DNA from 4 places in the Pseudoalteromonas sp. BSi20480 genome. Region 2 is predicted to be linked to each of the others. Evidence: predicted binding sites of a transcription regulator. Region 2 holds the regulator's gene; each other region holds the start of a gene.
What was found. Region 2 encodes sigma-54, which starts transcription at its own class of promoters, with help from an activator protein. Its sites were predicted from a motif close to GTTGGCACGNNNNTNGNNT; they were not measured.
Positions count from the first base shown of each region.

Region 1: the regulator sigma-54 is predicted to act here: its motif matches at 1,864-1,882, upstream of P20480_RS19185 (DUF1328 family protein).
Region 3: the regulator sigma-54 is predicted to act here: its motif matches at 2,651-2,669, upstream of P20480_RS04885 (EF-hand domain-containing protein).
Region 4: the regulator sigma-54 is predicted to act here: its motif matches at 2,098-2,116, upstream of P20480_RS11930 (amidase family protein).

Region 1 is NZ_BADX01000077.1:5,670-10,811, reverse strand. It holds gene oadA (sodium-extruding oxaloacetate decarboxylase subunit alpha) at 1-1,152, opposite strand, end outside; gene P20480_RS09805 (OadG family protein) at 1,164-1,409, opposite strand; gene P20480_RS19185 (DUF1328 family protein) at 1,922-2,095, shown strand; gene P20480_RS09810 (hypothetical protein) at 2,147-2,338, shown strand; gene P20480_RS09815 (YcxB family protein) at 2,469-2,936, shown strand; gene csrA (carbon storage regulator CsrA) at 2,988-3,179, opposite strand; gene P20480_RS09825 (aspartate kinase) at 3,271-4,488, opposite strand; gene alaS (alanine--tRNA ligase) at 4,495-5,142, opposite strand, start outside.
Region 2 is NZ_BADX01000099.1:71,387-76,528, forward strand. It holds gene mgtE (magnesium transporter) at 1-241, opposite strand, end outside; gene P20480_RS07690 (HPr family phosphocarrier protein) at 350-622, opposite strand; gene rapZ (RNase adapter RapZ) at 666-1,511, opposite strand; partial or broken gene ptsN (PTS IIA-like nitrogen regulatory protein PtsN) at 1,531-1,983, opposite strand; gene hpf (ribosome hibernation promoting factor) at 1,988-2,275, opposite strand; gene P20480_RS07670 (RNA polymerase factor sigma-54) at 2,302-3,801, opposite strand; gene lptB (LPS export ABC transporter ATP-binding protein) at 3,871-4,596, opposite strand; gene lptA (lipopolysaccharide transport periplasmic protein LptA) at 4,593-5,129, opposite strand; gene lptC (LPS export ABC transporter periplasmic protein LptC) at 5,119-5,142, opposite strand, start outside.
Region 3 is NZ_BADX01000143.1:30,693-35,834, reverse strand. It holds gene P20480_RS04870 (YciK family oxidoreductase) at 1-411, shown strand, start outside; gene rluB (23S rRNA pseudouridine(2605) synthase RluB) at 484-1,353, opposite strand; gene scpB (SMC-Scp complex subunit ScpB) at 1,350-1,940, opposite strand; gene P20480_RS04885 (EF-hand domain-containing protein) at 2,089-2,610, opposite strand; gene P20480_RS04890 (hypothetical protein) at 2,830-3,261, opposite strand; gene xthA (exodeoxyribonuclease III) at 3,502-4,308, shown strand; partial or broken gene P20480_RS18555 (energy-coupling factor ABC transporter permease) at 4,314-4,960, shown strand; gene rlmA (23S rRNA (guanine(745)-N(1))-methyltransferase) at 4,957-5,142, shown strand, end outside.
Region 4 is NZ_BADX01000064.1:24,190-29,331, forward strand. It holds gene P20480_RS11935 (gamma-glutamyltransferase family protein) at 1-721, opposite strand, end outside; gene P20480_RS11930 (amidase family protein) at 718-1,926, opposite strand; gene P20480_RS11925 (putative 4-hydroxy-4-methyl-2-oxoglutarate aldolase) at 2,267-2,749, opposite strand; gene P20480_RS11920 (TetR/AcrR family transcriptional regulator) at 2,753-3,406, opposite strand; gene P20480_RS11915 (alpha/beta hydrolase family protein) at 3,578-4,447, opposite strand; gene P20480_RS11910 (ankyrin repeat domain-containing protein) at 4,568-5,029, opposite strand; gene P20480_RS11905 (catalase) at 5,126-5,142, opposite strand, start outside.

The DNA of each region.
Region 1 (5,142 bases), on a different contig from region 2:
TAGCTCTTTATTCATTGGAGCTGGAGTTAAACCGTACTCACCTTTTAACACACCTGCGGTTTCTTTTGTGATTGTTTTGTAACGCTCACCGGTTAATACGTTAAGTACTGCCTGCGTACCTACAATTTGCGACGTTGGCGTAACAAGTGGAATAAAGCCTAAATCTTCGCGTACACGCGGTATTTCAAGTAACACTTCGTTAAGCTTATCGGCTGCACCTTGCTCTTTAAGCTGGTTTTCCATGTTAGTTAACATGCCACCAGGTACTTGAGCCAATAAGATTCGTCCATCAACCCCTTTAAGGCTACCTTCGAATGCAGCGTATTTTTTACGTACATCTCTAAAGTAAGCAGCAATTTCTTCAAGTTGGTTTAAATCGAGTTCGGTATCGCGTGCGGTACCTTCAACAATCGCTACAATTGTTTCTGTTGCTGAGTGACCGTAAGTCATACTCATAGAAGAAATAGCGGTATCAAGCATATCAATACCGGCATCAATAGCTTTTTGATATGTAGCGGTGCTTAAACCTGTTGTAGCATGGCACTGCATAGCGATTGGAATAGACACCGTTTCTTTAAGCGCTTTTATAAGCTCTTCTGCATCGTACGGTTTTAATAAACCCGCCATATCTTTAATACAAATTGAATGACAGCCAAGCTCTTCTAATTGCTTAGCTAAAGTTAACCACATATCAAGTGTATGAACAGGGCTTACCGTGTACGAAATAGTACCTTGAGCATGAGCACCTACTTTTACAGCCGCTTTAATCGCAGTTTCTAAGTTACGCACATCATTCATTGCATCAAAAATACGGAACACGTCAACGCCATTTTTATGTGCGCGCTCTACAAACTTTTCAACTACATCATCAGCATAATGGCGGTAGCCTAATAAGTTTTGACCGCGTAATAGCATTTGCTGTTTAGTGTTTGGCATCGCTTTTTTTAGCGCACGAATACGTTCCCATGGATCTTCACCTAAATAGCGAATGCACGAATCAAATGTTGCCCCGCCCCACGACTCAATTGACCAATAACCTGCATCATCTAGTTTGCTGGCAATCGGTAGCATGTCGTCTAAACGCATACGAGTGGCAAGTAATGACTGATGAGCGTCACGTAGAACCAATTCTGTTAATTTTAATTTAGCCATGTGTGAGCCCCTTATTTGTTATTTGATTTGTACTGAGCAATGGCAGCACTAATAGCAGCGATGTGCTCATTTGGCACACCTTGAGATTTAAATGATGGTGATTTAACTGGAGCCGCAACGTCAGCAGGGCTAAAACGCGCCACCAAGTTAGACATAATTGTAACTGCGCCAATTAATATTGAAAGAAAGACAAACACCCCAACCATTCCTGTTAGCATTAAGCTACCAGCAGTTGCAAGTACAGCACCTATATCCATTCTTCTCCCCTTGAAACCCATATCGAAAAATAAAAAATCGATTTAGTTAAATATTTATTCACTAGATAATAACAAAACAAATACCTTTGTCTAGCCATTGTAAATTGGTAAAACCAATTAAAATAAAAATAACATATAACCAAATTTATTAACCACAGTAAAAACCCTTACTCATCAACACCCCATAATACACAGAAAAAATACTCACTATATCTATAAGCTATAGGTAAAGTTTAAACAAAGCCTATTTTTGCGTACTCTACTAAACCTACTGTGAGTAATAAAATGTAGAGAAAATAAAATTTGTTAATTGGTCTTACCAAGCATGGCTTTTCGGTGGCGATATATTTTTGTGTGTGAATAAGTTACACAACCCAACGTAAAAGTTACCAATCAAGTAAACTCAAAAACACAGAGAAAACACATAAACAACTGATATTAAACAAAAATATATCATGGCACGCAACTAGCATTAACTATTGTGTACAAATTTGATAACCAAGGAGAAAACAATGTTACGCTGGACAATCACATTTTTAGTTATTGCTTTAATCGCTGCAGTGTTAGGTTTTGGTGGCATCGCGGGTGCCGCAGCTGGTATAGCAAAAATTATATTCTTTATTTTTATAGTACTTTTAGTTATTTCGTTAGTTTCAGGTGCGCTGCGTGGTAAATCGCCCAGGTAGGCATATACTCAACTAACACTACAATTTTATTTATTTACAAGGAATTACACTATGAACTCTACAACTTTAAAAGCAGCACTAATTGGTCTTTTCGCAAGTTTTTTCATCATGGGTTGCCAAGATAACAACGCAGAAGAAGCCGGTGAACGTATTGATGAAGTAGTAACAGATGTACAAAACTCTGTTGAAGATACGTGTGAAGAAGTAAAAGAAGGCGTAAACGCTGAAGAAACTAACTGTTAGTAGTTAGTATACTAAAAAAACGGCCACCTGGCCGTTTTTTTGTGCCCGAAATAAATGCACGCATTATAAAGCTGCTCATTTATAAGCGAACTTGCTAAAATATATAAAACGATTTTTAAAGCAAGGCACTATGTCATTTTCAACAACCTACACACTTGATAAACCCTACTTTTATGAATGCTTTGACGAGTCACTTCCTTACAGTAAACGCGCTCAGCCTAAGTATTTTTTACTGGTACTATTAGTTTCGCTTGGTTTATTTAGCATTTACGGTTTAGCTGATCATTATTTAGGAACATTTTTGATCATGGTAGCTGTACTCGAATGCGTTGCTTTTTATTATCGCAGGCCATGGTGGGTAACCAGACAAATGTTTAGCAGAGCATCAGGCTCAGAGGTTACACTAACTTTTGATGATGAAGGCATTAAATCGGCAAACCATTACAAAAGCTACCAGCTCGCTTGGCAAGACATCACTGACGTAATCGAAACACCACAGGGCTTATTGATAAAAAATAAAAACAACATGCAATATATCTCTAAGCAAATACTCACAGATGAAATGCTCGACTTTATAAACAAAAAAGCCACTCAATGAGTGGCTTTTTGGCTTAGCTAAATAAATTATTTAGTTAAGTATACGTGTTGATTAAGCATTGCCCGGATTAGGGTTGGACTTTTCAGCTTGTATACGCATGTAAATCTCTTCACGATGCACTGAAACGTCTTTTGGTGCATTTACACCAATTCGAACTTGATTTCCTTTAACTCCTAAAACGGTCACTGTTACTTCGTCACCGATCATAAGGGTTTCACCTACTCTACGAGTTAGTATTAGCATTCTCTTGCTCCCATGTTCCAATAAAAATTATAAGATTCCGCTTATCCATATTAATGAAAAATAGACTAAAAAGTAAGTAAAAACTCACTATCTATCTACTTTCCGTTAAAAATACTTTATGTAATGCACGAACAGCCAGTTCGAGGTACTTTTCATCTATTAAAACTGAAATTTTAATCTCTGATGTAGACACTAAAACTACATTAATATTTTCATTTGCTAAGGCATCAAAAAATAAACTAGCAACCCCCCAGTGCGATTTCATTCCCATACCAACAGCAGATACTTTTGCAATGGTTGTTAGCCCGATTATATTTTCAGCACCTAAAGACACCTTTTGCTCGGTTAGTAACTCAAGTGCTTGCGGGTAGTCGTTCGAGTGCACAGTAAAAGCATAGTCTATTTTTTCAAAGATATGATTAACTTGATTAATCATATCTATTTCGATGCCGTTATCAGCAAAAAGTTTCAATATTTTTACAAGATTTTGAGTGCCGCTTTGCACACCCTGTACCTTAATTAAGCACTCATCTGCATTAAATGCAATACCCGAAACAACTTTACTTGGCATATCGTCTTCCTCAAACGTAATCAATGTTCCTTCATCGGGGTTAAAGCTCGAAAGCACCCTTAATGGAACATTGTGTTTACCTGCCGCCTCAACAGAACGAATATGCAATACTTTAGCACCTAAGCTTGCTAACTCTAGCATTTCAGCAAAGGTCACTTGGCTCATTCTTCGTGCGTTAGGTTCAACCCGAGGATCTGTAGTATATACGCCGTCAACATCAGTATAGATCTGACATTCATCAGCTTTTATAGCCGCAGCTATTTCTACAGCCGACGTATCAGTACCGCCTCTGCCAAGGGTTGTTATATTGCCTTCAACATCACGCCCCTGAAATCCGGCAATAATAGCAATACGGTTATGCTCAAGTTCATGCTTTAAACGTGTAGCTGCAATGTCTGTAATGCGGGCTTTACCGAACATATTATCGGTTTGAATATTAACTTGATCAGCTAATAGGCTAACGGCTGAATGGCCGCGTTTGATAATAGCCATAGCCAATAACGAAACCGATACTTGCTCGCCGGTACTAATTAGTACGTCGAGCTCGCGGTTACTAGGACGGGAATCTATTTGTTTGGCAAGATTAATTAAGCGGTTGGTTTCTCCCGACATAGCCGAGAGTACCACAACCACTTGATGACCTTGTTGCCTAGTTTTAACAACAAGGTCGGCGACCGCTTCTATTCGCTCTATTGAGCCAACCGACGTGCCGCCATACTTCTGTACAATTAACGCCACTTAGGCTTAAGTACGCTCAGTTAACCAAGCAGTAACGCTATCAAGTGCAGCAGCAAGGTTTTGTGGCTCAGAACCACCTGCTTGTGCCATGTCAGGGCGACCACCACCTTTACCGCCTACTTGAGAAGCCATGTGGTTTACAAGCTCACCGGCTTTTACTTTGCCAGTTAAGTCTTTAGTCACGCCCGCAATTAGACTTACTTTGTCACCGCTGGCAACACCGAGGGCAATAACACCTGAGCCAATCTTGTTTTTAAGGTCGTCAACCATACCACGAAGCGCTTTAGACTCAGTGCCTTCAACATTTGCAACCAATAGCTTAACGCCATTAATTTCTACAATCGAATCAAGTAACGATGCACCTGCAGCGCTCGCTAGCTTATCGTTAAGCTGAGCAATTTGCTTTTCAAGGCCTTTAGACTTCTCAAGAAGCGCAGTTACTTTTTCAAGTACTGATGCGCTATCGCCTTTCACAAGCGCTGCTACATCGCTAAGCTGTTGCTCTTGCTCACTTACATAAGCAACCGCATCTGCGCCAGTTACTGCTTCTATACGGCGAACACCTGCAGCAATACCGCTTTCAGATACTATTTTGAATAAGCCAATATCGCCCGCGCGTTCAACGTGTGTGCCACCACAAAGCTCAATTGAGTA
Region 2 (5,142 bases):
TAATACCCAGGCGCACGTCTTCTGATAATTCTTCGAGTACATCACCTTGAACATCAGGATCAACTAACTGCCATAGCAAGCGACGAATTTTGTGTGGAGATGATTCTAATAATAACGCAGTATCACATGGCGCTGTTTTTGCGAGCATGCGCCTAACTTGAACAAACTGACCACTATTAAGTGACTTGGTCACTTGTTTTAGTTGTTGTAGTGGGTAGTCTTGTTCAAAAGCTTCGGGCATTGGCGTCCTTTATTTATACTGTAACTGTTACCTAGTGGGTGGGGGAGTACGACCTAGCAGCCAGTTATTTTGATTATAGTTATTTTATTTAAATGTTAAAAATTAACGTTACTCTTGTTCGTTAAATCGTTGCGAAATAAGTTCTCCAATGGCATTTAAAGCTTGCTCTGCATCAGGCCCTTCACATACCACTTTAACTTCTTTACCTTGGCTACTTTCAAGTAGCATTAGTGCTAATACACTGTCACCAGCAGCTTCTTTATCATCTTGAAATAAGGTGATTGAAGCATCAAATTTTACAGCGAGTTGGGCTAATACAGTCGCGGCTCTGGCATGCAGTCCTAATTTATTTTGTATTAAAAAAGTGTCTTCTATACGCATACATTACTCTATCAAAGCTGAACAGGTTATTAGTTTTGTAAAATTACTTTTCTTGTTCTCTGTGACGTATTTTTACATTGGGATGCGTAACTGCAAAGCTTTCGCCAATTGTTTGCGCTAAATATACAGAGCGATGTTGCCCGCCAGTACAGCCAATCGCAATAGTTAAATAGCTTCTGTTATTTCGCTCTAGGTGTGGTAGCCATGTTTGTACAAAGGTTTGTATTTGCCATGTAAATTTTTGAACTATGCTGTGGCTAGCCAAATAATCTTTTACTGGTTGGTCTAGGCCGTTGAGTGGTTTTAGTTCAGGCTCCCAGTGCGGGTTAGGTAAAAAACGTGCATCAAATACGTAATCTGCCTCTTTAGGAATGCCATGTTTAAAACCAAATGATTCAAATGTAACAATCAGCTGCTTGTCTTTTTTACCTAGTATTTTTTCGCGAATTGATTCAGCAAGTTGATGAACGCTTAGCTCACTGGTATCGATCATGTAATCGGCGCGCGTAATTAGCACATCGAGAAGTTCTTTTTCTTTTTTTATGGCTAAATCAAGCGGAAGTGAATCTATTGATAAAGGGTGTAAGCGCCTAGTTTCAGAAAAGCGCTTAATAAGGGTTTGATCTTCACTGTCTAAGTAGAACAGCGTTGGTTTTGTAAAACCCGGTAAGTATTCGATGATGTGATTAAATTCATCTTGCTCTTTTGGTAAATTTCGCACATCTATACTAACGGCAATTTTATCGTAGTTATCAGAAACGCTTCTTACCAAAGAAGGTAATAAATTTACTGGAATGTTATCTACGCAATAATAACCTAGATCTTCAACAACGCGCAAAGCAACCGACTTACCAGAACCAGAACGGCCACTTATGATAATCAACTCCATTAATCACCCTTTAAATTTGTTACGATTGGTCAACAATAATTTGATACAACTCAGCATCCGATTTAGCACAGCGAAGCTGCTTACAAAATTCTTTATTTTTAGTTTATCAGCTATCGTTGCTAGCGTCTTTAAATGCTGTTGGTTATCGCCTTCAGGTACGATGAGTGCAACAAAAATATCAACAGGGCGGTTGTCTATAGCATCAAAATTAATCGGTGTTTCACTAACTAACACCAATGCTAAAGGTTCTTGTGCGCCGCTCATTCGGCCATGTGGAATAGCAATACCTCTTCCTATCCCTGTGCTGCCTAGTTTTTCGCGGGTTAATAAAGCGCCCAAAATATCCTGTTGAGATAAATACGGTAATTTATCGTGAGCCAGCTCGCTAATAAACTACTAAAATTCTTTTTTTACTATTAAAAAGGACCGCAGCTTTACTGCAGTCCTGGCATATAAGTGAACTTAATTTCATCATATTAGTGTCGAGCAAGCTTCTCTTTGTGTTTAATTACTTGACGGTCAAGCTTGTCAATCAATGAATCAATAGCTGCATACATATCTTGATGTTCAGTGGATGCGAATAATTCAGCACCACTTACATGAATAGTTGCTTCTGCTTTTTGATTTAATTTTTCTATATCAAGAATGACATGAACATTATTAATATGATCAGAGTGCCTTTCTAGCTTCGCAAATTTGGTATTTATATAGTCTCTTAATGAATCAGTTAGTTCTACATGACGACCAGTTAAATTTAGTTGCATAAGCATTACCCTCTTTGTTTAGCGTCTTAGATCAGGCTCTTTCGCTGATTTGACGGTGGAATAGCCAGAGATTCGCGATATTTTGCGATTGTACGTCTCGCTACTTTAATTCCTTGCTCAGCCAATATATCCGCAATTTTGCTATCACTCAATGGTTTTGCTGAGTTTTCTGCTGCGATTAATTTTTTAATAAGTGCACGTATTGCCGTAGATGAACATTCTCCACCATTTTCGGTACTAACGTGGCTTGAGAAAAAGTATTTAAGCTCAAATATTCCACGCGGTGTGTGCATATACTTTTGCGTAGTTACGCGCGAAATTGTTGATTCGTGCATTTCTACCATTTCGGCAACATCATTTAAAACCATCGGTTTCATGGCTTCTGGCCCGTGTTCAAAAAAGCCCTGTTGTTGTTTAACAATACAGTTAGTTACTTTTAAAAGTGTATCATTTCTACTTTCTAAGCTTTTTATAAACCATTTAGCTTCTTGTAAATGTGAGCGAATAAATTGACTATCGCCGCTTGATTTAACTGTACGCGACATCGCTGCATATTGGCTGTTTACACGAATTTTTGGCATGCTGTCTGGGTTTAACTCTACAATCCAGCGGCCTTTAATTTTTTTAACTGACACATCAGGTATTACATACTCAGACTCTTCTCGTACTATTGTGTCTGCAGGCTTAGGGTTGAGCGTATGAATAAGTGTCATTACTTCTTTAAGCTCATCTTCTTTGAGCTTCGTTTTTTTCATTAATGTACGGTAGTCACGAGCAGCTAACAAATCAATGTGCTCGGTTAAAATCATTTTTGTTTCATCAATAAAAGGCGTGCCTTTATCAAATTGATTTAACTGAATACACAAACACTCTTGTAAGCTACGTGCCGCAATACCCACTGGGTCAAATAGCTGAATGCGCTTTAATACCGCTTCTATTTCGTCAAGTTCAACCTCAACGTCATCGTCGTTATCTTGATTAAAGCTCTCTAAAATCTCTTCGCAACTGAGTGTCAGTATGCCTGAATCATCCACCGCTTCTACAATAGCAATAGCGATGGCTTCATCTGTAGGGCTAAATGGCGTTAATTGTAATTGCCACATTAAGTATTCGTGAAGCGTTTCAGTTGATGCGCCCTGATATATAGACTCATCTTCAGGCATTGGGCCTGAAGATGATGCAGGGGCTGCACTCATATACTCATCCCAGCTAACATCCATTGCCATGTCGTCACTTACGGTATCTTTAGCAAGCGCTTCACCACTGTCTTGTTCATACTCGCTAGGGGCTTCATCGGCAGATACGGTTACTGTAACTTCATCGTTATCTGCTTTTTGCTCATTTTTGCCCGCAAGATCATCGGCATAGTCTTGCTCCTCAACCTCAAGTAATGGGTTGCTGTCGAGCGCTTCTTGTATTTCTTGCTGAAGATCCAATGTGCTTAATTGCAGCAAGCGAATAGCTTGTTGCAACTGAGGTGTCATTGTAAGTTGCTGGCCCATGCGCAGCTGTAGTGATTGCCTCATGTATCTCTAACAATCCTTTTAAGTTGTTATAGTTAATACTAGCAGATGCTTATAAATAAGGCGTAAATGTTACAGCCTAAATTGCTCGCCTAAATATACATCGCGTACAGTTTTATCATTTAATATGTGTTCAGGGGTACCAGAAGCAATCAGTTCCCCATGAGAAACAATGTAGGCTTTTTCGCAAACATCAAGGGTTTCTCTTACATTGTGGTCTGTTATTAATACGCCAATCCCACGGTTTTTCAGGTGTTCAATAATTTTTTTAATATCTAATACTGAGATAGGGTCAACACCGGCAAATGGTTCGTCTAACAAAATAAACTTTGGATCTGCGGCTAAAGCACGTGCAATCTCCACTCGGCGACGTTCTCCGCCCGATAATGCCATGCCTTTGCTGTCGCGAATGTGTTGAATGCTAAATTCATCTAATAGATTATTCAATGTATCTTCTCTGGCTTGTTTAGTGAGCTCCTTTCGAGTTTCTAAAATAGCCATTAAGTTTTGATACACTGTTAATTTTCTAAATATAGACGACTCTTGTGGTAAGTAGCCAATGCCTAATCTAGCACGACTGTGCATAGGTAAAAGCGTAATATCGTTATCATCGATAGATATTTTGCCTTTGTCGCTAGGGACTAAGCCTACAATCATGTAAAAGGTTGTTGTTTTACCTGCGCCGTTTGGCCCAAGCAAGCCTACAATACTGCCAGCTTTAACTTCTAAGCCCACATTTTTTACAACTTCACGGCCTTTGTAGCTTTTGGCTAGTAGCTCTGCTTTTAATGTGCTCATGGTTGGCCTTTGTCATTTTTTTTAGGCTCCACAGGCACTAAGATAGTGTGTACACGGTCAGTTGAGCTTTCATCTTTTTCGGCGCTAATAAGCTGCTGTTCTATATCGTAGGTAATGCTTTTAGCATTCATTTTTTGCCCAGCTTGAGATATCTCTGCATCTCCAATTAATGTTAAAAAACGCGTTGAAACATCGTATCTAACTTCATTAGCGCTGGCGCTCATTATTGTGCCGTCGGCTTGTTTTTCTTCAAAATATGCAGGCGTACCTGTGGCAATTAACAATTGCTTGTTGTCGCCTAGCTCATCGCGCTTGTGAACCTCAAGGCGGTCTGCGGTAATTTTTCTGTCGCCATGAATAATTTCAACATTTTTTTCAAAGATACCTACGTTTTCTTTTAGTTGACCCTCTTGTTTATCCGCACTAATCGAAATTTGATTTGCAGAAATTGGCGCTGTTGTTTCAGCGGCATTAGTACCTAATGCAAGTAAAAATGTTGGAATAATAAAGAGTGTTGATAGTTTATTGGTCATAATAAATAGTTCG
Region 3 (5,142 bases), on a different contig from region 2:
TTTTGTTCATCTACGTTTGAGAACATCATGAAAGTTAACGTGACAGCTCAAGCAATGATCACCAAAGCATTATTCCCCGTGATGCGTAAATCAGACAATGCTTCTATTGTTTTCACTTCATCTGGTGTTGGTCGTAAAGGCCGTGAGTTTTGGGGACCCTATGCCATCTCTAAGTTTGCAGTTGAAGGTATGATGCAAACGTGGGCTTGTGAAGTAGGTAAAACCAACATTCGCGTAAACTGTATTAATCCAGGTGCTACACGCACATCTATGCGCGCATCGGCATACCCTGGTGAAGATAGGGATAAGTTGGCAACACCTGAAAGCATTATGCCGACCTATTTATATTTAATGAGTGATGATTCAATTGCAGTCAATGGCGAGTCATTAGACGCACAAATAAAAAAGTAACAGCTGTTTACTTTTATTAACCTCAATAAAAAAGCCGCAAATAATGCGGCTTTTATACAAAACGTCAAAATATCACTTACGCTTAGTCGACTTAACACGTTGGTTGTGCTTTTTAACCGCTTTACGAATTTGATTAATTTTAGCGCGTTTATCTTTGCGTTTTTCAGGCATAACTGAAAGTTTAGTTTGCGTTTCACGACCTAACTTAACCGTTTTACGCAAGTAGTTAACGGTTTCTAAGTCGTATTCAACCCAACCACCTTGTGGCACACGCTTATCTAGCTCTAGCTTACCGTAACGAATACGGATAAGACGCGACACTTCAACGTCTTGAGATTGCCATAAACGACGAACTTCGCGGTTGCGCCCTTCGTTTAACGTCACATTAAACCAGCGGTTAATTCCTTCACCACCTAGCGGTTTTATATTTGTGAATTTTGCAGGACCATCTTCAAGCTCAACACCACGCATCAGGTTTTTAAGTGTCTCGTTTGTTACTTCACCAAACACACGCGAAGAATATTCACGCTCTACTTCATAACTTGGGTGCATTAAACGATTGGCTAATTCACCATCGTTGGTAAACAACATTAAGCCTGACGTATTCACATCCAGTCGGCCTACAGCTATCCAACGATCGCCATCAATACGAGGAAGTCTGTCAAATACAGTACGACGACCTTCAGGGTCTTTACGTGTACTCAACTCTCCCTCGGGTTTGTTGTACATAATTACACGGCAAATTCTGTCAGCTTTTTCTTCAATTTTTACGGTATGACCGTCAACACGAATTAAATCGGTTTCTTCAACGCGGTCACCGAGTTTAGCTACTTTGCCATTAACACTAACACGGTTAGCATCAATGTATTTTTCCATTTCACGACGCGAGCCTACACCAGCTCTGGCTAGGACTTTTTGTAACTTTTCACCTTGTATATTCATTCGGATGGTTCTCTCACAGAAGGATCACTTAATAACTGGTTTATTTTACTTTCTTGTTGCGCAGGTAACGCAGGTAAGTTTTCTAAACCCGTTAATGAAAAATAATCTAAAAATTGTTTAGTAGTGGCGTATAAAGCGGGCTTACCCGGTACTTCTTTGTGCCCTACCACTTTCACCCACTCTCTTTCGAGTAAGGTTTTAATTATATTCGAACCCGTTGTTACACCTCTTACTTGCTCTATTTCACCACGCGTAATGGGTTGACGATAAGCAATAAGTGATAATGTTTCCAATAAAGCACGTGAGTATTTAGGAGCTCGTTCTTGCCATAGGTTACTCAACCAAGGGCTCAAACTACTACACGCCTGAAATCGATAACCACTACCAACTTCAACAAGGCGAATACCACGGGTTTGAAAGTGTGTTTGTATTGTTTCTATAGCCTCGTTTATACGTGACATAGAAATTGCAATATCCACTAAAACAGTGTCTTTAATATGGCGTTTACTTATGGGTTTGTCTGCAACAAAAATCGCAGCCTCAATGATTTCAACCAACTGCTCATCACTAATTCGCCGCCCAGCCATATACACTCTTAATAAATAAAAATACACAGCCATCTATTATGACAGAACAACCACTAACTAGGAAAATATATCTGGCAATTATCTAAAATTAGCCATAAAAAAAGCCAGTTAAAATAACTGGCTTTGATTTTTATGTTCTGAATTTTAATTAGCTGTGTTTAATTGACTCTAACGCTTCGTCTTCAGCTACAGATTTACCATATTTATTTATGTAGCCCATAAACTCATTTTTACTAATTCGATTGTCTTCGTTTTTGTCCATATAACCAAAGTGATTTGAAATATCGTCGTCATTGCCTTCAACAACTGATATGTAGCCATTACTATCGTTATCTAAACTGGCAAAACTACTTTCAATTTTGTCAAATTTTGCAATTTCAGCTTTAAAGGCTGATTCACTTACATCACTATCGGTTGCAACCTTGCCAGTGTTTAACTGCATGTAAGCATTAAATTCTTTACGACTAATTTCTTCATCCATATTGGTGTCGATATTTGAAAAGTGACCCCAAATATTATCGTCGTCAGCTTCAACTTTTGAAATAAAACCATCACTGTCGTTGTCTAGGCTTGCAAAGTCGCTGTCTATTTTATCAAGACCTTGATTAGATGCGCAGGCTGCTAAACTTAATGTTGCTAGAATAGTTGTTGCTAATGTTAACTTTTTCATAAGACGTGTCCTTCGTTGTTAATAAATGTCACAACAACTAATACAAGTCTGGTGCCAAAATAAAATAAATATAAATTTCAGCACCTTACAGAAAACCTGTTTATTATTTATTCTATTTTCAATACGTTAGCCTTGAAACCTTTTCAACCAACCTTGTAAATTTTGCAAAAAAAAAGCCCAGCTGTAAAAGCTGGGCTCTCATTAATTTTGTCGTGCTAATTAAATTGCAGCGTTTTGATAACGCTTAACAAAGTCAGTAACTTTCTGACCGTTACATTTAAGCGAGTTTAAATTACCTATTTTTTGGCGTACTGGCGCTAAACCTTGCTTTAATGCAGTCATACATAATTGAGTTTCTTGTTGAGCATCTTTAGCAAACACTTCTACTTTGTTTTCAGTTATGTTGTTTGTTGAATCTTTCTTTGCAATATCACGAATATCTTGGCCGTTACACATGATGCTTTGTGAGAAGCGTGATAAGTATACATTGTGCTTAGCTGCTAATTTACGTGCTGCAGAAAAACCTTCGTTTGCGCTTAATACACACAGCTTAGACTCAATAGAGCTGTCTTGGCTGAAGTAAGTGTTACTTTGAGCTGAAACAGAAGAAGATGCTAATAATGTTGCCGCTAAAAATAATTGTGCTTTCATGAGAGATCCTATGTGAACGAGTTTGCCAATGAATTTGCGCGCATTATATAGCCAATTTATTGCAGATCAATTGAATTTTTTATTTATTTTATAAATTAATACAACATTAACAATGTTTAAACTTTCACCACCATTTGATCAACATTTGCGCAGCTATTTTGTCATTTCAGACATGTTATGTAAGCTAAATTACTGATACAATTTGCTATCAAAATGAGAACAAATTTAAAGGTAAATCGAATGAAAGTGATTTCTTTCAATATCAATGGTCTGCGTGCTCGTCTTCACCAATTACAAGCTGTTATTGATAAACATCAACCGGACGTAATTGGCTTGCAAGAGATTAAAGTTCATGATGAAGCGTTTCCATTAGACGATGTTCAAAAAATGGGGTACCACGTCTACTTTCACGGTCAAAAAGCACATTACGGCGTAGCTATGTTATGCAAAAAAGAGCCAAAATCGGTCTTAAAAGGGTTTGCTACCGACACTGAAGAGTCGCAAAAGCGCATGATCAGTGTCACTATTGAACAAGATAACGGTCGCGACATTACCGTTATGAATGGTTATTTCCCGCAAGGCGATAATATCAATCACGAAACCAAATTCCCCTATAAACGTCAATTTTATAAAGATTTGATGACACATCTAGATACAAACCTCACTCCCGATCAGGATGTAGTTGTTATGGGCGACATAAATATATCACCTACAGATTTAGACATAGGTATTGGTGAGGTCAACGCTAAACGCTGGCTAAAAACAGGTAAGTGCTCTTTCCAACCAGAGGAGCGTCAATGGCTATCAACACTTTTAGATTGGGGATTTAAAGATACCTTCAGAGAACTCTATCCTGATGTTAACGATCAATACTCATGGTTTGATTACCGCTCTAAAGGCTTTTTAGATAATCGCGGCCTGCGAATTGATGTTGTGCTTGCAACTCAATCACTTGCTGAGCGTTGTATTGAATCAGGAATTGACTATGAGCTACGCGCAATTGATAAACCATCAGATCATGCGCCAATTTGGTCAACGTTCAAGTAGCTATAATGTTAAACACTGAAATACAAGGGCTGATGTGGGTCCTTGTACTTGCTATTGCGATTTTTAGTTTCGACAAAAACACATATAAATCGCTTTATAAAACGTCTGCTAGGCAAACCGGTATATTAGCCTGTGCGCTTGTATTTGCACTACTGTGGCGTATTAAAGCCGGTATTTTAACTGGCCTTGACCTGCACATACTTGGTATTACTGCAGCCACCTTAATATTGGGCTGGCGGCTAGCCATTTTGAGTAGCCTACTGGCAAGTGCCTTGTTGTTTTCATTTGGGCAGGTTAGTTTTAACCTTTTACCTGTACAAATACTTATTGGCGCTTTTATTCCCATATTATTGAGTTATTTAAGTTTTGTTGTGTGCTATCACTATTTACCAAAACATTTTTTGTTTATATATTTGTTTGTGCCTTCATAACAGCTGGGTTTATAGCGTGCATAAAGATATCTTTAGGTGCCCTCTTTTATTTCTCTTTAGGTCAGTATAATTGGCAAGAACTTGCCGACAATTACGTTTATTTAAGTGCTATAATTTGGTTTCCAGAAGCCATGTTGAACGGAATGGCCATCACCATTTTAATTACATACCGTCCCCACTGGGTTAAAACTTTTTACGACAAGGATTACCTAGACTCATGAGTCTTGAATATCAATGCCCTTTATGTAGCAAATCGCTAACAAAAACTCAAAATACACTGCGCTGTGAAAGCAACCACAGTTTTGATTTTGCCAAAGAAGGCTACGTTAACTTACTGCCTGTTCAAAACAAAAACTCTAAACAACCTGGTGACTCGCTTGAAATGGTGCAAGCAAGGCGCACA
Region 4 (5,142 bases), on a different contig from region 2:
AACAATTAATACCCGACAAATTAGCATTTAGCGGGCTTACTACATCGGCTTGCGTGTTGGCAATATCATTTGGGGTAATAATGCTGCCAGCTTTGGCTAAATCGGCTGCAAACGATTCGGCAAGTTCGCCTTCATAAAATGCATTTAAGCCATGTTTAGCTAAATGCTCAAAGGTATCGGCAAGTTTTGGGTTTTTAAAATGTTGGCCTGCTTTTAACGGTTTGCCATTTGGGATGTATAGTGCTTTAAATGCATCATTTGTATTGGTAACCGTCGCGAGTTTTTCACAGCCTGCTTGCAAACTTTTGGTAACAGTAAACCCTTCGCGGGCAAGTTTGATAGCTGGGGCTAAAATAGTACTTAGCGAAAGGGCTGCGTGCTCATCTAATTCAAGGGCTTTTTGCCAGCCACGAAGTGTAGCCGCTTGAGTCAATGCGCTTAAACCGCCACGATCTGGTATTTGTTGCTCATTGCTGTAGGCGCTGATGTCGTTTGGTGCACGTCCGCATGCATCAATTGCGGTGGGTGTGCTTTGGTTTGGGTTGTCAATAAGCCAAAAACTGTCGCCACCAATTGAGTTCATATGTGGGTAAACCACGCTAATAGCAGCGGCTGCTGCAACCATAGCCTCGGTGGCTGTGCCGCCTTGTTTTAGTATTGAGGTGCCTGCCTCGGTCGCTGAGAAGTGCGGGGCCGTAAAGGCAATGTTGTGTGCGTTCATGTGAGAGTTTCCTGTTTAAAATATGCAGCTAGTTGTGTTGCGCAGGCAAGTAAGCTTTTATCGTTATTGTGGCTCATCATGAGTGAAAACCCATATGGATGGCCATTTGCTAGATTAGCCAATGGTAAGTGAACTTGCGCCGAGCGGCTCAAGCCCGCAATAGCCGATAGCGTAATTATTTGCATGCGTAAGGCGCTTGTGTCGGCGCCCAATTTAGGTGCGGTTGTTGGGGTTGTTGGCAAAAATAAGCAGCTAGTTGAATTTAGGTTTTTAGCAATTAATGTTTGCCATTGGGTTTGAACGTTAAGTGCTTCTTTTTCTTCTTGGGCGGTTAGTGCCAATGCCATTTTAAAACGGGCCGCAATTGCCGGAGCAAACTGGGGAGGGTGCTCCGGCAACTGAAGCCAATCTTTGTGCACTTTAGCAATAGCACGTCCTTGCAATATTCTAAAACTATCAGCGAGTTCGCTTAATAAGCTGATGTTAGGTAGTTCAAAATTTTTGTGGTGTTTAAAAAAAGGTTTGGTTTTTTTAAGCAGTTGTTTAAGTGGTGCTTGTAAAGCTGGGCTGACTAGCTCAAATAAGGGCTCACAAATAACCAAGGTATTTACACTATTAATAGCTCGGTTTGATAACAGTACATTGCCTACTTTTTCTAATAGTTCTGCGCTTTGGGTAAGCCAACCAATGGTATCAAAAGGCGGTGCTAGCGGGATTAGGCCGTCTTTTTCAATTAAGTTATGGCTTGGCCTAATACCAAATAAACCGCAATAACTTGCGGGTATTCTAATAGAGCCTCCGGTATCGGTGCCCAACCCGATGTCAGCTAAATTGCCGGCTACTGCGGCGGCTGATCCCATACTAGAACCACCGCATGCATGCCCTTTTATTTTGGGGTTTTGTGCTGCGCCATAGTGAGTATTATTACCTTCTAAGCTATAGGCAAGCTCGTCGGTATGGGTAAAACCTTTAAAAATACAGCCTGCATCCATTAATTTGTTAACACTACTTGCTGTTCGCTGGGCTAGTGGATGTGTTTTAAACCAGCAGGGATTACCTGCACTGTTTTTTTGCTTTTTAACGGCAAATACATCTTTTACGGCTAGGCGCTTAGTGCTTAGTATGCCCGTTTGACTTGATTGCCAATTACTGGGTCCATGGTCACAAAATATACCTGTGTTTTTATTTTTTAATTGCGTGTTCATTTTGTAACCCATCTACATAAAACTGACCAAATGGTTATTTACTAATTTTAAATTGAGTAAAAGAGAATAGTGTTGTTATTTTTTTCAGCTCTCTACGTAATATCTTATTTTTATTAACTGAGCACTAATTGTACTTTGCATCGGTGGTTGTGGTTTTAGCGAACTTAATACAAGCAAAAGAAATGCCAAAAGTAAATTCCTGTCCGATTGGTCAGGTTTTTGGGGGTTGCAGAGGGGGATTTATAATTTTGAAGTTTTAAAGTGGGTGTTTTTAACCGCAAAACAAACCAACTTGGTGCATTGCTGCACCAAACTGGTTGTTATTATTTACACGAATTTATTAAATAAGGGGGGCTTTACTAATTATTAGGCCATTAACGTCGCCATACAGCCAATCGTTTGGTGCTATTGCGGTACCCAGCATATTAATAACTTGGTCTTGATCGCCAAAACCGCGCTTAAGTGTGCTACGAGGGGTTGAACCAATTGCCATTACAGGTAAATTCATAGTGGCAAGTATTTCTATATCGCGGCAACAACCATTTATTACAACACCTTCCCAGCCATTTTGTAGCGCGCGTTCGGCCATAATGTCGCCAATAAAAGCAAAACGTTTGCTAGCAAACCCATCAATTACTAACACTTTCCCTTTACCATCTTGATGGAGAACATCGGCGGCAAGCGAGTTGTCTTCTGGGCAGGTTACCGTTACTGCTTGGCCACTAAAGGTGGTTTTTTTACCAAAGTGGCGCAAGCCACTATCTGCTACTTGAACCGAGTTGCGGTGATCGTCGAATAGGTCAGGGGTTGTAAAGTTTTCCATGTGTTAGGCCTCGTTTGGGGCGGGTATTTTTAAGCCAATACCTTTTAAAATTATGTGGGCAATTGATTGTGTTATTTGTGCCACGTCGGTTTCGTCATATTCTAATTTATTCATAACTAGCAGTACTTCTGCTTGAAAGTCTGCGTAGTATTGTGTTGTTGACCAAATAGTAAATAAAAGGTGATGGGGATCAACTTGGTCTATTTTTTTTGCGTCCATCCAGGATTGAAACACATCAATTTTTTGTTTAACCCAAGGCCGTGTATTTGTTCTAAAGTAGTTTTGTAAATAGGGGGCGCCACGCAAAATTTCATTGGCAAATAAACGAGACTGAAGAGGTTGGTTTACGGCAAGTATTACTTTACTTTTTATGTAGTTATAAAGCACTGCTGCGGGGTCGTCTTCAGCGGTGACGTTATCAAGGCCTAAGTTCCAATTTGCTATTATTCTGTCTATTACCGCTTCGTAAAGGCCATCTTTGCTTTTAAAGTAATACAGTATGTTAGCTTTTGGAACGTTAGCCTCTTTTGCAACCATGCTCATGCTTGCGCCGTCATACCCATTAAGAGAAAATAATTGCTCGGCGGCATTTAATATAAGCAGTTGGTTTTTTTCCCGAGTGACTTCTTTTTTATTTGGTTTTATTTGTGTGGTCATTATTGATTGTGCGTGTTTAACGTGTTGATTGATTGTAGCTTTACTGACCGAAAGGTCAATTACTAAAGTGGCTTTAAATTTAACAGCACGTAAATATGCTTAGGTATGCAGAGGTTAGATGGAGTTAGCAGGTGTGTGTTTAGCGTGTAGGGAGCTAAACACACCATGGTGTTAAATACTATGTTTATTTAGCCAGTCTAGTGCTAAAGGCCATAAAGCGGCAGACCTTTTACTAAAAAACTTCATATGGCCAATATCTTTCAGGTTATATTCACTGGGCGTTAAATGTAGCGTTTGTGCGTTAAGTTTTGGAAAAACAGAAAGCATATCAGCAACATTATCGTTATTTGCTATATCATCATCGCTGGCATTAATCCAAAGCGAAGGCATGACTAGTTCATTATAAAAATGTTGAAATACTGTATTGCCAAATGCTGATTTAACATACCCTTGTGCGTTACACCATTTTTGCCACTGTTGAGCTACGCCTATAGGTAAAGGCTCGCCCATACCAAACCATTGTGATTTAGTATGGCCAAATAGTGCATTACTCACCGGAATAACCCCATTCATAAAAAAGTGTGCTTTAACCTGATACGCCAAGCGCATATTGGTTAACTTGCCCGACGAACACGCAAAGTTAAACAGTGAGCTGAGTTGAGTGGCATTGTGCATTAAACCTACTAGCTGCCCGCCGGCACTGTGACCTATCAAATGGTAGTGGGTATTCGGAAATGTTTTCTGAAGTTGTTCTAGCACTGCGGGCATATCCTGCTCGCCCCACGATTGCAAATTCGCTTTACTATTTTTAATGCTGCCTTTAAGTGATTGGCCTATCCCGCTGTTGTCAAACGTAATAACGGCAAATCCATTTTGCTGCAAGTAAGTAGCAAAGTTTGCATAAAACTGCTGCTTAATCCCCGTTGCAGGTGCAATCATTACTGCGCCTTTTATGGTGCCTTCTGGTTTAAATACATGCGCGCTTAATGTTTGCCTGTTATTGCAGGTAATAGTGATGTGATCAAAGTGTGGTGTGGCCATTAGAGTTATTATTTTCCATATAAAGTACACAGGTGAAAAGAATAGCTGGTTAGACCAGTAGAGGCAATAATACTATTTTTCCCGTGTTCATGTCCTAATGGCAAAAAATACAAAAACAAGCTATTTTGCGTCACTATTCACCTGCGCTAGTAAGTCGAGTACTTTTTGTTGACCAAAAGTTTGTGCAAATTGCTCTGCTGTTTGGCCGGCTTTGTTTTGATGGGCGTTATCGCAATCAAGGCTGACAAGTGCTTTAGCAATGCTAAATTCGCCTCTAAATATAGCGGCCATTAGGGCCGTATTGCCATGCTTATCTTCAAGGCAGGCATTAGCGCCTAACTGTAAAAGCGTGTTAACCGTGCTTTTATTACCGTGATAAGTGGCAATCATTAGCGCGGTGTAACCTTTGTTGTTGTAACTATTAATAGGAATGCCAGCATCAACAAACTGCGTTATTACGGCGGTGTCGTCAGTACGTGCGGCAGCAAAGTAATATGCAAGTAAGCTGTCGTATTGTGCTTGTGCGGTTGTTGGCTCATTCACAGTATTTTGTTGTTCATTACCAAGGCTTGAAAAGCTCATTACTAAAGTAAATATAATAAGGAATTTACGCATACGGTTTACCTTTTAAAAAAAGAGGAAGGAGAGTCGATCCTTCCTCTTGGTTGGGTAAAATTATTAAAGTTTAGCGGCTA